Regions from separate parts of the Paenibacillus hamazuiensis genome, predicted to be linked through region 2. Evidence: riboswitches for the same ligand, from Rfam matches in the RefSeq annotation. Region 2 holds a riboswitch; the other holds the start of a gene.
The links. Region 2 has a riboswitch for cyclic di-AMP ahead of MYS68_RS14715 (stalk domain-containing protein). Riboswitches for the same ligand answer to the same signal wherever they lie in the genome.

Region 1 (3,207 bases), 3.3 Mb from region 2:
AAACAGCTTCGCAAGGTCCGTCTCAAGCACGTCTCCGTGAACTACCGTCGCATTCGGGTAAGGCTCCAGCGTCTCCTGCAGAATGGGAATAAGCCGCTGGTCAATCTCCACGGCAACGACCTTTCCGGCCCTCACCGCCAAGTGCTGGGTTAACGCGCCTATACCCGGCCCGATCTCCAGAGCTCCCTTCGAAGCGTCCAGCTCCGCGGCGCCGACAATTTTTTGCAGTGTGTTTTGGTCGATCAAAAAGTTTTGCCCCAAGCTTTTCTTCAAGGTAAGCCCATGCTTGCGAATCAAATCCTGCGTACGTTTCGGCGTAGCGATCAGCTCGTCGCCGCTCAGCTTTGTCGTCTCCATCCGTAACCCTCTTTACTCAAATTGGTCCAATACCCGGCGCATCGCGTCCGCAAACTCTTCTTTCGTAATCTGGAACATCCGGCACCGTTTGAAAAACTGCTTCCCGTTGCAGTACCCGATGCCGAGCAGCTTGCCGGCTTCCAGCCTTCTGGCCGCCGCCTGGGGGTGAACGATCAGCCCCGCGTCGATCAGGTCGCTCCAGCTGATTTCCGTGCCGCCCGCTTCATAATCGGTCCGTACGTGCGAGAGGGCATACCGGATCGCTTCAGGCGAGGCGTTTTCCACCCCGATGTCGCCGTTCTTCTCCGCCTGCTCCTGCGGCAGGAAAGCATGCTTGCATCCCGGCACCTTGGCCGTTATGATCTTGCGGATCCGTTCGCCCGCATGATCCGGGTCTGTAAACACGATGACTCCCCTGCGCTGCTGAGCCAGCCGAATCCTTTGGATGACGTCCTTATTGATCGCCGATCCGCCGGTTTCGATCGTTTCCGCCTCCACGGCCCGCCGAATGGCCGCCGTATCGTCCTTACCCTCCACAACAATGATTTCCTTGATCATAACCCATGCTCGTCCTCTCCTGCAAAGCGAAAAAGAAGAGGCGCTCAGCCTCTTCCCGACTTCTCGTTATCTATATGCATCAGTATACCCCAAATCCGGCAGCCGTTAATCTGCGGTCGGCTTCTTCGGACCGATGATATACACGGTATATCCGCGTTTAGTTCCAAATTTTGTCGCGTAATCGGCGCTATCGAAGTAAACGTCGATGATGTTCCCCTTTACTGCGCTGCCGATATCTTCTGCTCTGCGGAAACCGAGACCTTCGATATACACCCACCATCCAAGAGGAATGACCTTCGGGTCTACGGCGATAGTACGCCCTTCCGTCACGCGGGTCCCCGTCGAGGTGAGCCCGTATTGCGGATGATTGGCACTTTTGCCACCTGCACTTGCCGTGTAGGCGGTCAACGTCATGTTTTTGACAATTTGCTTATATCCAAATGTAACCCCGCTTTTCGTCACTTCGTCCATATTGGGAGAAGAAGCGGATAAGGCAATAACCGGATTTTTCGTGCCGACGGCCACCACTTTATTGACGCTTTCGGATTGTACTTCTTCTTTGACAATTTCCTCGGAAACAAGTTTGCCGTCTTCGTACACCTTTTCTTTCGTCTTCAGGACGACGCCTTCCTGGCCTTCCTGAACGGTCTGCTCTTTGCCCTTGAGCAGTTGGGCATCATTCTTTTTAACCACTTCGTAAGGGATCGTTTCGGTAAAATCCTCGGTTTCTTTCTTCACACGCACCACTTGAATGGCTGCATTGTCCGCAAGCGCGGTGTCGGCGGCAGGAATCACTTTATCCAGCTCCCCAACGGAAATATTCAAATCCTTCAGCGCGCTCTCTACCGTTTGCCCCGTCGTATATACCGTCTTCGTTTCCCCATCCGCCGTAAGCTGAACGGGCTTCGTATGGTCGATGACGATCCGGTCTCCGTTTTTGAGACTTGCCGTAAGCGGAACGGAAATGCGGTCGTGTTCCCCGACCTGGATATTTTGTTCATCCAGCAGCCGGCTCAGTTCCCATTGTCTTGTCTGGACAACGGATTCTTGGCCGTTAACAACCACGGTAACCCGCTTGATTGCGGTCCCGTATAACAACATCATGAACATGAAAGTCATAGCGATCGAAAATGCCGCTACAATGAGAATCGATCTCATGTTTTCATGCTTCCATCGCAATGCGAAGGACATGCTGGATGATCGTCTTACATGGGTTTCCGTTTGGATTGAGCCCACTTGTTCGGTCCTCCTTCAAAGCCCCGCCACCCGAGTGTAACGCATGATTTCATCTGACGCGACTATGGAAATTTGTTTTGCATTTTGTGAATAATTTAACTGAATTTCCCGCAGCAACTCGTGTACGCTTGGGATAACTGCAGCCGCCACCTCCTTGGCGTCCGCCCTTTAGAAAGGCATGGACAAAATACCCTCTCAATCGTATAGCCAAAAATGGCAACAAAAAAGCCACAGGAAAGAGGACTCTTCCCGTGACTTTGAAATTGCAAGCAAATTCAAACAGACACGACAATCGTTACCTCTCTCGTTACGCTTACGAGGTTAGCTGACGGATTCGGGCGTGAGAGTCGCCCTACCCAAAGCATTGAGGAATGCTCAGGATTCACCCCAAAAAAATGAACCGGCTTGCCGCCGATTGGTTCCCCCGTTTCCCACTTGGAAACTCAGCGTTCTGGAAAAATGGTAAATGGTAATTTGGTTTTGTTATTGTGTAGTTTACGCCGTATCGCCGGAACTGTAAAGCATACAAACTCGGCAAATCAAGGCGTATTTTTGGAAAATTAGATCATTTTCAGCCAATTGATCGAATATAATCCACTTTTTTCTGGCGTTAACCCCACAAATACTCATTATTTCTCCGTATATCTCAATTGCGAACAAAAAAGGGCACCCTTTACCCACACAAAAACTTAACGAATCCCGAATAATGTAATGGCGTTTACCGTGGTAACGTGAGCCAAATTTTCCAGCGGAATGCCCTTAATTTCGGCAGCGGCTTCGGCAACCAAACGCACATAACCGGTCTCGTTGCGCTTTCCTCGAAAAGGATGCGGAGTCAAATACGGGGCATCCGTCTCGATGAGCAATCGGTCCATCGGCACCTGGGCGAGCACTTCTTTTGGCTGTTTGGCATTTTTGTATGTAATCGGCCCGCCGAACGAAATGTAGAAGTTCATATCGAGGCATTGCTTGGCCGTTTCCCAACTGCCCGAGAAGCAGTGCATCACTCCTCCGACTTCGGAGGCCTTCTCTTCCTGCAGGATTTTTACGATGTCC
Region 2 (3,207 bases):
AACATATATTCGCTATTATGAGGTGGAAAACGATGAGCAAACCGGTAACCTTTGAACATATCCGCTCGAAAACCGCTTTGAACCAAGTAACGGCCCCTTCCATGCCTTTTTCCTGGTCGCTCAATCCGTATCGCGGCTGCCAGCATGGCTGCAGCTTTTGCTATGCCCGCTCCACCCATTCGTTTCTCGGCATGGAGACGGACGATACGTTCCAAAAGCATATTTTTATCAAGGAAAACGTGCCCGAGGCGCTGGAAGAGCAGCTGCGGAAAGCGGCAAGAAGCCGCGGCGGGTTAAAGAAGTTCGGCAAAGTCGCCGTCGGCACGGCGACCGACCCGTACCAGCCGGTGGAGGCGAAAGCCCGGCTGACCCGGCAAGCGCTGGAGTTGTTCGCCCGCTACGGAGTCCCGGTCAGCGTGACGACGCGCTCTCCGCTCATATTACGCGACATCGATTTGCTTCAAGCGATCCCGGACGCTACTGTCAATATAAGCCTCAATACGCTCAATCTTAAAATATGGCGGGACTTCGAGCCGTTCACCCCTTCCCCGCTTGAACGGCTGAAAACGATCGGCCGGCTGGGAGAGATGGGTATCCGAGCGGGAATTTTTATGGCTCCGATTTTGCCGCTTTTGATGGATACGGAGGACGAGCTGCGCCGGCTGCTCGGCGAAGCCCGCTCTTATGCGCCGCGCTTTGTCATGCCGTCGTATTTACGCCTGAATACCCGGGATGTCAAAGTCTGGTTTTTCCAGACCTTGCGTACCGGCTACCCACACCTGGTGGAGGAGTATGCTCGTTTTTACGCATCGTCTCCTTATTTGCCCGCCGATTACCGGAAAGAAGGAATCGCCCGCGTCAACACCTTATTGGAAGAGTACGGATTCATCTCGTACGAACCGTACTCGGGACGGGAAGGCGACGAAGACGAAGCGTCCGAAGAGAAACCGGTGCAGCTCAGCTTCGCTTTTTAAACATCGCCCGTTCGCATAAGCAGCCGCTTCCTGAAAAAAGATATAGGTGTACCTAATCTTAATAAAGGAGCGACTTTCATGAACGCATTGAAAAGCGTTGCTATCGCCGTGCTGCTCATGGCAGGTTTGCCGATGACGGTCATATCCGCGGAATCGGCTTCTGCAAATACGGCTTCCTCCGCTTCAACCACCCGCAATAATGTCGTCACGAACAATAGCGATTACACGCCGTACGGTTCGCTCGGTACGGCGGGTCATTTGGGCACTTTCGGCAATAACGGAACAGGGCCTGCCGGTCTCGGCAACCGCGGCACCGATGCGACGCCGGTCCGCAATTTTGCCGCCCAGCAGGGGACCGGGTATGCAGGAGGGGATAACATCCGGCCCAATTCGATCGGATATGCCGCCGACGGCTCCGTTACCGGCATCACGTACGGAGGCCAGCGCGGAACCGCGTATCGCGATAACAGCTACACCGCCACCTCTGTGGATAACCGGACCAATTACGATTGGGTCGGCTGGCTTGGGCTGCTCGGCTTGCTGGGCTTGTTCAACCGGGGAAGGGCGGGCGAAAACCGCGGATAATAACCGATCCCTTTCGAAAACAGCTTCCTGCCTTTAAGGGAGCTGTTTTCCATTTGCAGCCGCCTATAAAAGACAATGCAGCCGGGTTAAATGTCTGCCTTCAGACGAATTGGTGATTATAGGAAGCAATTGGCACATTTTATACATTGAAACCATTCGGGTACTGTGGTACTTTTTATAAAGTGTCGAATCCAATACGGAAAGTATTGGTACGGGGGACGCTTCGCAATTGGGGTGAATGCAAGATTATTCAAGCTAGGGAAACCTCTTCCCGAACCCGTCAACTAACCTCGGAGGCAATAGGAGGTAAGCTTTGAACAAACTGATAGCAGGATTGGTTTTAGTCTGCTCGATGGTTTCTTTACATTTGTCCGCCCCTGCCCCGGCTAAGGCCGAACCGCTTTTGGCAGATGACGTGAAGGTGCAAGTTAATGATGAGCTTGTGCAATTTCCCGATGCGGAGCCTTTTGTGGACGAGAACAGCAAGCTGCAAGTTCCGGTTCGTACGATGACGGACAAGCTCGGCTATTCGATCGATTGGCAAAAGACGGGCGAACAAATCAAATTAACCATCGCCGGCAAAAAGAAAACAATTGCTTTAACGACGGGAGATTCCACCGCTGTCGTTGACGGCAACAAGGTAAGCTTGGGCACGCAGGCCCGCATTTTGAACGGCCGCGTCTATATTCCGTTTCGCTTCATCTCCGAAACGATGGGAATCCGGGTACAATGGGATCCGGACAATCGGATCGCGATTTTGAACGAGGACGGCCAATATCACGCTCCGGCCTGGTACGCCCCGAAGTACGATAAAATCGTCGAGGCGAAAGCGACGGCGTACACCGGCGCTGCCAGTGAAAACGGAGGCAGAGCGGCAGTCGATTATTTCGGCAACCCTCTGCGGATCGGCACCATTTCGGTGGATCCTAACGTCATCCCTCTCGGCTCGCTCGTCTATATTGAAGGCTATAGCTATGACGGCCTTCCGCAGGGTGGCATGATGGCCAGAGCGCTGGATACGGGCGGCTCCATCAAAGGCAACAGGATCGACATTTTTGTCCCCGGCACACAAAAAAAAGCTTCCGAGTTTGGTATTCAAAATGTAAAAATTTACGTGTTGAAGAAATAAGCTCGAAAAAGCGGCCGCATCCCCGTGCGGCTGCTTTTTCTTGCTTTTTTTGTCATGCATAAGGACATTTTCCCCTATGAGATAATACAAAGGCGAGATGTGCTTACAAAGGGGGGCGGAGCCTTGAAGTCATGGAAACTTCGGATGGCTGTGTTATTGCTCTGCGGTTGCTTGACCGGCGCACCGCCGGCTGTCGCGGGACCGCGCAGCGAGGTTGTTTTTAATATCGAGACGGATCAGAAGCTTATCGCACTGACGTTCGACGATGGCCCTAACCCGGTATACACCCCGCAAATTTTGGACCTCCTGAAGGAACATGGAGCCAAGGCGACGTTTTTCGTATTGGGCAAAAGGGTGCAGTCGTTCCCGCAAATCGCTATTCGCGAGGTGAACGAGGGTCACGAAATCGCCAATCATACGTTTGATCACCATTTTTTGAAAAACGTATCTCCCGACAAGCTGAAGGAGGAGATTCGCCAAACGCAGGAGGTCATTTTCGACATCACCGAGCAAATGCCT

Region 1: another riboswitch for cyclic di-AMP. It lies ahead of MYS68_RS28830 (3D domain-containing protein); the one in region 2 lies ahead of MYS68_RS14715 (stalk domain-containing protein).

The regions. Positions count from the first base shown of each region.
Region 1 covers NZ_JALRMO010000001.1:6,575,979-6,579,185, forward strand. The annotation lists gene rsmA (16S rRNA (adenine(1518)-N(6)/adenine(1519)-N(6))-dimethyltransferase RsmA) at 1-342, opposite strand, end outside; gene rnmV (ribonuclease M5) at 370-915, opposite strand; gene MYS68_RS28830 (3D domain-containing protein) at 1,021-2,106, opposite strand; cyclic di-AMP (ydaO/yuaA leader) riboswitch at 2,446-2,610, opposite strand; gene MYS68_RS28835 (TatD family hydrolase) at 2,841-3,207, opposite strand, start outside.
Region 2 covers NZ_JALRMO010000001.1:3,322,293-3,325,499, forward strand. The annotation lists gene MYS68_RS14705 (SPL family radical SAM protein) at 33-974, shown strand; gene MYS68_RS14710 (hypothetical protein) at 1,053-1,559, shown strand; cyclic di-AMP (ydaO/yuaA leader) riboswitch at 1,733-1,873, shown strand; gene MYS68_RS14715 (stalk domain-containing protein) at 1,873-2,688, shown strand; gene MYS68_RS14720 (polysaccharide deacetylase family protein) at 2,812-3,207, shown strand, end outside.